DNA from 2 places in the Streptomyces sp. NPDC093094 genome. Region 1 is predicted to be linked to the other one. Evidence: riboswitches for the same ligand, from Rfam matches in the RefSeq annotation. Region 1 holds a riboswitch; the other holds the start of a gene.
What was found. Region 1 has a riboswitch for cobalamin ahead of ACIQGV_RS17005 (ribonucleoside-diphosphate reductase subunit alpha). Riboswitches for the same ligand answer to the same signal wherever they lie in the genome.

Region 1 (4,464 bases):
CCACGCCCGCGCAGGAGACCAAGGTCTCCAAGATCGTGTCCCTGCTGGTGAAGGTGGGCGCCCTGGTCTTCGTCCTGACGATGGACAAGACGGTCGCCATCAACTTCCAGCTGCTGGGCGGCATCTGGATCCTGCAGACCTTCCCGGCCCTCGTCGGCGGCCTGTTCACCCGCTGGTTCCACCGCTGGGCCCTGCTCGCCGGCTGGGCCGTGGGCATGCTCTACGGCACCGTCGCCGCCTACGGGGTCGCCTCCCCGACCCAGAAGCACTTCGGCGGTTCGTCGAAGGAGATCCCCGGCATCGGCGAGATCGGCTACATCGGTCTGACGGCGTTCGTCCTCAACGTGGCCGTGACGGTCGTCCTCACCTTCGTCCTGAAGGCCGCCAAGGCCCCCGAGGGCGTCGACGAGACGAAGCCGGAGGACTACACGGCGGACGCGGGCGACCCGGGCGTGAAGCAGGAGCTTCCCGTGACCCACTAGGGGCCGTCCCCAGGAGCGCGGAGAACCGCGCGAGGGGCACGGGAGAACCCCCGGCGGGCCGCTGTCGGTACACCCAACGGCGGCCCGCACTCACACTCTGCGACACAACATATGGGGGTGCTCGCCACGCCCGGCACCACATGTATGCTCATCTCGCTGTCGCCGCAGGGGAATCCGGTGCGAATCCGGAACTGTCCCGCAACGGTGTGCTTGTGCGTGTCCGCACTCGAAGTCAGTCCGAGGACCTGCCGACAGCGGCCCCGGCCGACCGGTCCGGGTGCCCCGACGTCCGGGCCTCGTGGAGTGGGTCGGCGGGCTCGGCGCCGCGTGCGCCCGTGAGCCGCCATGCCCTCGCACAGGCCCCGTGCCGAGCGAGGGAGAGCCTCACGTGACCATCGCGCCAGCGGACCCGGCCTCAGCCGTCCCGACCGACGAGGACGCCCCCGGAACCGCCCTGTTGCGGATCCTCACCGAGCTGACCGCCGACCTGCCCCACGCCGACCCCGGCCGGGTCGCGGCCGCCGCGCTGCGCGGCCGGTCGGCCCGCGCCGACGAGGCCGAACTGCGCGAGCTGGCCACCGAGGCGGCGGCCGGTCTCATCGCCGAGGACCCCGCGTACAGCAGGCTGGCCGCCCGGCTGCTGACGGTCTCCGTGCGGGCCGAGGCCGCCTCCCAGGGCGTCACCTCCTTCACCGGGTCCGTCGCTGTCGGACACCGCGAGGGGCTCATCGCCGACCGGACCGCGGAGTTCGTCCGGCTCCACGCCGAGCGGCTCGACGCGCTGGTCGACACCGGCGCCGACGACCGCTTCGGCTACTTCGGCCTGCGCACCCTGCACAGCCGCTACCTGCTGCGGCACCCGCTCACCCGCAAGGTCGTCGAGACGCCCCAGCACTTCCTGCTGCGCGTCGCCTGCGGCCTCGCCGAGGACGACACCGCCCGGTCCGTCGACGAGGTCGCCGCGCTCTACGGGCTCATGAGCCGCCTCGACTATCTGCCGTCCTCCCCCACGCTGTTCAACTCCGGCACCCGGCACCCCCAGATGTCGTCCTGCTACCTCCTCGACTCCCCCCTCGACGAGCTGGACTCCATCTACGACCGCTACCACCAGGTCGCCCGGCTGTCGAAGCACGCCGGCGGCATCGGGCTGTCGTACTCCCGGATCCGCTCGCGGGGTTCGCTGATCCGCGGCACCAACGGGCACTCCAACGGCATCGTGCCGTTCCTGAAGACCCTGGACGCCTCCGTCGCCGCCGTGAACCAGGGCGGCCGCCGCAAGGGCGCCGCCGCGGTCTACCTGGAGACCTGGCACTCCGACATCGAGGAGTTCCTGGAGCTGCGCGACAACACCGGCGAGGACGCCCGCCGTACGCACAACCTGAACCTGGCGCACTGGGTGCCGGACGAGTTCATGCGCCGCGTGAACGCCGACGGGCAGTGGTCGCTGTTCTCCCCGGCGGACGTGCCCGAGCTGGTCGACCTGTGGGGCGAGGAGTTCGACGCGGCGTACCGCAAGGCGGAGGCCGCGGGGCTGGCGCGCAGGACGATCCCCGCCCGCGATCTGTACGGCCGCATGATGCGCACCCTCGCACAGACCGGCAACGGCTGGATGACCTTCAAGGACGCCGCCAACCGCACCGCCAACCAGACGGCGCTGCCGGGCCATGTCGTCCACTCCTCCAACCTCTGCACGGAGATCCTGGAGGTCACCGACGACGGCGAGACGGCCGTGTGCAACCTGGGTTCGGTGAACCTGGGCGCGTTCGTCGACCCGGCCGCCCAGGACATCGACTGGGAGCGGCTGGACGCCACCGTGCGCACGGCCGTCACCTTCCTCGACCGGGTCGTCGACATCAACTTCTACCCGACCGAGCAGGCGGGCCGCTCCAACGCCAAGTGGCGTCCGGTGGGCCTCGGCGCGATGGGCCTGCAGGACGTCTTCTTCAAGCTGCGGCTGCCCTTCGACTCGCCCGAGGCGAAGGCGCTCTCCACGCGGATCGCCGAGCGTGTGATGCTCGCCGCGTACGAGGCGTCCGCGGACCTCGCCGAGCGCAACGGGCCGCTGCCCGCCTGGGAGAAGACCCGTACGGCCCGGGGCGTGCTGCACCCCGACCACTACGGCGTCGAACCGGCCTGGCCGGAGCGCTGGGACGCCCTGCGGGCGCGTGTCGCCGCCGTCGGTCTGCGCAACTCCCTGCTCCTGGCCATCGCGCCGACCGCGACCATCGCCTCGATCGCGGGCGTCTACGAGTGCATCGAGCCGCAGGTGTCCAACCTGTTCAAGCGCGAGACGCTGTCCGGCGAGTTCCTCCAGGTCAACTCCTACCTGGTGCAGGACCTGAAGGACCTCGGCGTGTGGGACGCCCGGACGCGGGAGGCGCTGCGCGAGGCCAACGGGTCGGTGCAGGGATTCGCCTGGATCCCCGAGGAGGTCCGGTCGCTGTACCGCACGGCGTGGGAGATCCCGCAGCGCGGCCTGATCGACATGGCCGCGGCCCGTACGCCGTACCTGGACCAGTCCCAGTCCCTGAACCTCTTCCTGGAGACGCCGACCATCGGCAAGCTCTCCTCGATGTACGCGTACGCCTGGAAGTCCGGGCTGAAGACGACGTACTACCTGCGCTCGCGCCCGGCGACCCGGATCGCCCGTGCCGCGCAGGCGTCCGTGCCCGTCCAGCAGGTGAGCCCCGACGAGGCCGTCGCCTGCTCCCTTGAGAACCCCGAGTCCTGCGAGGCATGCCAGTGACGTCCGAACGCAACACCAACCTCCTCGACCCGGGTTTCGAGCTGACCCTGCGGCCCATGCGCTACCCGGACTTCTACGAGCGCTACCGGGACGCGATCAAGAACACCTGGACCGTCGAGGAGGTCGACCTCCACTCGGACGTCGCCGACCTCGCGAAGCTGACGCCGGCCGAGCAGCACCTGATCGGCCGTCTGGTCGCGTTCTTCGCGACGGGCGACTCGATCGTGGCGAACAACCTGGTGCTGACGCTGTACAAGCACATCAACTCCCCCGAGGCACGGCTGTATCTGTCGCGCCAGCTGTTCGAGGAGGCCGTGCACGTCCAGTTCTATCTGACACTGCTGGACACCTATCTGCCCGACCCCGACGACCGGGCGGCCGCGTTCGCGGCGGTGGAGAACATCCCCTCCATCCGCGAGAAGGCCGGGTTCTGCTTCAAGTGGATCAACGAGGTCGAGAAGCTCGACCGGCTGGAGACCCGGGCGGACCGGCGCCGCTTCCTGCTCAACCTGATCTGCTTCGCCGCGTGCATCGAGGGCCTGTTCTTCTACGGCGCCTTCGCGTACGTCTACTGGTTCCGCAGCCGGGGCCTGCTGCACGGCCTCGCCACGGGCACCAACTGGGTGTTCCGCGACGAGACCATGCACATGTCCTTCGCGTTCGACGTGGTCGACACCGTCCGCAAGGAGGAGCCCGGCCTGTTCGACGACGAGCTGCGGCAGCAGGTCACCGACATGCTCGCGGAGGCGGTGGAGGCCGAGCTGCAGTTCGCCCGCGACCTGTGCGGCGACGGCCTGCCCGGCATGAACACCGAGTCGATGCGGCAGTACCTGGAGTGCGTCGCCGACCAGCGTCTGACACGGCTGGGCTTCGCCCCGGTGTACGGCTCGGAGAACCCCTTCTCCTTCATGGAGCTCCAGGGCGTTCAGGAACTGACCAACTTCTTCGAGCGGCGCCCCTCGGCGTACCAGGTCGCGGTGGAGGGCACCGTCGACCTGGACGAGGACTTCTGAGTCCCGCGGGTCCGCCGGACCGGCCGGGCCCCGCTGATCTCACGGTCGACCCGGCGCTCGTGGGCCGCCCCCACGAGCGCCGGAGCGGCGAGGACGAGGAAGAGAACGACGATCGTGACGTAGTCCGTGAATGCGTTCATGCGGTAAGTGTCGTTTCCCATCGACACTCATGACAGTGGCAGGACTGACGCACACCCTCGAATTACTGCCACTTCGGGTGCAC
Region 2 (4,464 bases), on a different contig from region 1:
GGCCGGCACACCACTTCCACCACAGAAGGGTTCCCGACATGACCACCAGCGGTTCCTGGAGCGCCGGCCGTCCCTGGCGCGGCATCATGGTCGCCACCGCGCTACCGCTGCGCGAGGACCTCTCCGTCGACCACGACGCCTACGCCGCCCACGTGCGGCGGCTGATCGCGAGCGGCTGCGACGGTGTCGTGCCCAACGGCTCGCTCGGCGAGTACCAGACCCTTTCCGACGCGGAGCGGGCGCGGGTGGTCCGTACGGCGGTGGAGGCCGCGGGCGACGGGGCCCGGGTGATGCCCGGCGTCTCCGCGTACGGCAGTGCCGAGGCGCGGCGCTGGGCCGAGCAGGCCGCCGACGCCGGCTGCGGCAGCGTGCTGCTCCTGCCGCCGAACGCCTACCGGGCCGGCGAACGCGCGGTGAGCGCCCACTACGCCGAGGCCGCCCGGGCCGGACTGCCCGTCGTCGCCTACAACAACCCCGTCGACACCAAGGTCGACCTCACCCCGGAGCTGCTGGCCCGGCTGCACGCCGAGACCGGGATCGTGGCCGTGAAGGAGTTCTCCGGCGATGTGCGGCGGGCCTACCGGATCGCCGAACTCGCCCCGGAGCTGGACCTGCTGATCGGCGCGGACGACGTGCTGCTGGAGCTGGCCGTGGCCGGCGCGGTCGGCTGGGTCGCCGGCTACCCGAACGCGTTCCCGGAGTCCTGCGTCCGGCTCTACGGCGCCGCCGTCGCGCACGACCTCGCCGCCGCGCTGCCGCTGTACCGGTCGCTGCACCCGCTGCTGCGCTGGGACTCCAGGACCGAGTTCGTCCAGGCGATCAAGCTGTCGATGGACATCGCCGGGGCGCACGGCGGACCCTCCCGGCCGCCGCGGACGCCGCTGCCCGACACGCTCGCGGCCGAGATCCGCGCGGCCACCGAGAAGGCCGTCGCCGAGGGCCACCGCTGAGACCCGGCCCCGACCGAAAGGGACGTTCGTGCGCACTCGTCATGTCCTCCACGCCGTCGACTCGCACACCGAGGGGATGCCCACCCGTGTCGTCACCGGCGGCATCGGGGTCGTCCCCGGCGCCACCATGGCCGAACGCCGCCGCCACTTCGCCGAACACCTGGACCACGTCCGTACGCTGCTGATGTACGAGCCGCGCGGCCACGCCTCGATGAGCGGCGCGGTCCTTCAGCCGCCCACCCGGCCGGACGCCGACTACGGGGTGCTGTTCGTCGAGGTCTCCGGGCTGCTGCCGATGTGCGGGCACGGCACGATCGGCGTGGCGACCGTGCTCGTGGAGACCGGGATGGTGGCGGTCACCGAACCCGTCACCACCGTCCGCCTCGACACCCCGGCCGGACTGGTCGTCGTCGACGTGCAGGTGGAGGACGGCGCGGCGAAGGCGGTCACGCTCACCAACGTGCCGTCGTTCTGCGTGGGCCTGGACCGCACGGTGGAGGTGCCCGGGTACGGGCCGGTGACCTACGACCTCGCCTACGGCGGCAACTTCTACGCGTTCGTCGAACTGGACGCGCTGGGGCTGCCGTTCGACCGGGCCCGGGGGGACGATCTGCTCGCCGCGGGGCTGGCGGTGATGGAGGCGGTGAACGCGTCGCCCGGCCACCGGCCCGTCCATCCTGCGCAGCCGGAGATCGCCGGACTCAAGCACGTGTACCTCGCCGCTCCCGGGTCGGACGCGCGGCGCTCGCGGCACGCGATGGCCATCCACCCCGGCTGGTTCGACCGTTCGCCGTGCGGCACCGGCACCTCGGCGCGGATGGCCCAGCTGCACGCGCGCGGGGAGCTGCCGCTGGACCGGGACTTCGTCAACGAGTCGTTCATCGGGACCGAGTTCACCGGCCGGCTGGTGGCGCGGACGGAGGTCGGCGGGGTGCCCGCGGTGGTGCCGCGGATCACGGGCCGGGCCTGGATCACGGGCACGGCCCAGTACTTCCTCGACCCGGACGACCCGTTCCCGGCGGGGTTCCTGCTGTGAGGGACGACTGCCGTACGGCCCCGGCGAAAACAACGTGACATTGTACTCTGGTGCTTCCGCGGCGGCACGAAGGGAACACCATGGGGCACCTCCAGCGCAACCTCGTCACGACCCGCGAGCGGCTGCGTGACCAGGTCGCCCACGCCCTGCGGGCCGCGCTGATCTCCGGTGAACTCCAGCCGGGCGAGGTGTACTCGGCGCCCGGGCTCGCGGAGGACTTCGGCATCTCCGCGACGCCCGTGCGCGAGGCGATGCTCGATCTCGCCCGCGAAGGTCTCGTCGAGCCGGTGCGCAACAAGGGCTTCCGGGTCACCGAGGTCGACGAGCGCGACCTCGACCAGTACAGCGAGATCCGCATGCTCATCGAGGTCCCGATGATCGGCCGGATCACCCGCAGCGCCTCCCGTGAGCAGCTGGAGGCGCTGCGGCCGGTGGCCGGGATGATCGTGGCCGCGGCCCGCGAGCACGACCTGATCGGCTATCTGGAGGCCGACCGGCAGTTCCATCTCTCGCTGCTGGCGCTCGGCGGCAACGACCGGCTGGTCGAGACCGTCGGCGACCTGCGCAAGCGGTCGCGCCTGTACGGGCTGACCACGCTCGACGAGAGCGACCGGCTGATCCCCTCGGCCGAGGAGCACATCGAGCTGCTCGATCTGATGGTGGCCGGGGACGCGGAGGGCGCCGAGCGGTGCATGAGCCGCCACCTCGGGCATGTGCGCTCGCTGTGGGCCGAGGGCGACCGGTCCCGTGAACGCCCCGTCCCCCGCGCCCGCGTCCGCGCGGGGAAGCCGGCCACGGCGTCCTGAGTCCCGGGACGGACCTCCCCCGGTCCGCGCACCGTGACGATGATCACGGTCTGCGGCCGGAGGGCCGGGCGGGGCGCGGGGGGTGGCGTCCCGGGGCCGGGGCACGGTCCGTGCGCCCCCCGGGGTGTGCTTGTCACCGTCCTGTCCCGGGCACTAGTGTCACCACGCCTTGGTGAACGGGAAATCCGGTGCGAAACCGGTGCGGCCCTCGCCACTGTGATCGGGAAGTCCGGCTCCGGCCCTCACGGGCAGCCACTGGGTCCTTGCGACCCGGGAAGGCGGAGTTCGGGCGGTGGTACCCGTCAGCCAGGAGACCGGCCAAGGCGCGTCAACCATCCACGAGGTGCTGGAGAGGGTCTGCCGGGCCATGCACATAGCCGAGGGTTTTCTGCCTCCGGCGCACGCGATCGCCTGGGGCGTCGCGTCCGCCCCGTTTGTCGTCCACGGAGTCCGCTCCCTCACCCGTGAGGTCAGGGAGCATCCCGAGAGCACTCTGCTCCTCGGCGCCTCCGGAGCGTTCACGTTCGTCCTGTCCGCGCTCAAGCTGCCGTCGGTGACCGGGAGTTGTTCCCACCCCACCGGAACCGGGCTGGGCGCCGTCCTGTTCCGGCCGCCGGTCATGGCGGTGCTGGGCACCATCACCCTGCTGTTCCAGGCCCTGTTGCTGGCCCACGGCGGCCTGACCACGCTCGGCGCCAACGTCTTCTCCATGGCGATCGCCGGCCCCTGGGTGGGCTACGGCGTCTACCGTCTGCTGCGCCGCCTCGACGTGCCGCTGATGGCCGCCGTGTTCTTCGGGGCGTTCCTCGCCGACCTGGCGACGTACTGCGTGACCAGCGTGCAGCTGGCGCTCGCCTTCCCGGACCCCGGCAGCGGGTTCCTGGGCGCGCTCGGCAAGTTCGGTTCCATCTTCGCCGTGACGCAGATCCCGCTCGCGGTGAGCGAGGGCCTGCTGACGGTGCTGGTGATGCGGCTGCTCACCCAGTCCAGCAAGGGCGAGCTGACCCGTCTGGGCGTCCTGGCGGCCCGGCGCGAGGACGAGGCGGTGGCCCGGTGAAACGCAACACGAAGATCAATCTACTGCTGCTGGCCCTGGTCGCCGCGCTCGCCGTGCTGCCGCTGGCGCTCGGTCTGGGCGACCACAAGGAGGAGCCCTTCACCGGCGCCGACGCCGAGGCGGAGACGGCGATCACCGAACTCGAACCGGACTACGAGCCCTGGTTCTCGCCGCTGTACGAACCGCCGTCCGGTGAGATCGAGTCGGCGCTGTTCTCCCTCCAGGCGGCCCTCGGGGCGGGTGTCCTCGCCTACTACTTCGGGCTGCGCCGCGGCCGCCGCCAGGGCGAGGAGAAGGCCCTGGCACGGCGCGGGGACGAGCACGGCCCCGGACACGACGGCACGGCGGCCGAGGACACCCGCTCGGGTGCCGGGCAGGGCTGACCCCGCGTGCTGCCCATCGACGCGGCGGCGCACGGCAGTCGCTGGCGCCACCGCCACCCCGTGGACAAGGCCGTGCTCGGGCTCGGCCTGACCCTGCTCGCGATCTCCCTGCCGCCCTGGCCGGGCGCGGCCCTCGTCCTGGTCACCGCGCTCGTGGTGCTGCTGGGTCCGGCGGGCGTGCCCGGGGCCCGGCTGTGGCGTGCCTACCGGGTGCCGCTCGGCTTCTGCGCGT

Region 2: it holds a riboswitch for cobalamin, as region 1 does, so the genes downstream of both, ACIQGV_RS08635 (energy-coupling factor ABC transporter permease) here and ACIQGV_RS17005 (ribonucleoside-diphosphate reductase subunit alpha) in region 1, are expected to answer to the same signal.

Annotation. Positions count from the first base shown of each region.
Region 1 covers NZ_JBIVOX010000007.1:200,175-204,638, forward strand. The annotation lists gene mctP (monocarboxylate uptake permease MctP) at 1-482, shown strand, start outside; cobalamin riboswitch at 581-750, shown strand; gene ACIQGV_RS17005 (ribonucleoside-diphosphate reductase subunit alpha) at 871-3,228, shown strand; gene ACIQGV_RS17010 (ribonucleotide-diphosphate reductase subunit beta) at 3,219-4,241, shown strand.
Region 2 covers NZ_JBIVOX010000003.1:573,403-577,866, reverse strand. The annotation lists gene ACIQGV_RS08655 (FAD-dependent oxidoreductase) at 1-42, shown strand, start outside; gene ACIQGV_RS08650 (dihydrodipicolinate synthase family protein) at 39-950, shown strand; gene ACIQGV_RS08645 (proline racemase family protein) at 979-1,986, shown strand; gene ACIQGV_RS08640 (GntR family transcriptional regulator) at 2,067-2,792, shown strand; cobalamin riboswitch at 2,946-3,130, shown strand; gene ACIQGV_RS08635 (energy-coupling factor ABC transporter permease) at 3,160-3,849, shown strand; gene ACIQGV_RS08630 (energy-coupling factor ABC transporter substrate-binding protein) at 3,846-4,232, shown strand; gene cbiQ (cobalt ECF transporter T component CbiQ) at 4,239-4,464, shown strand, end outside.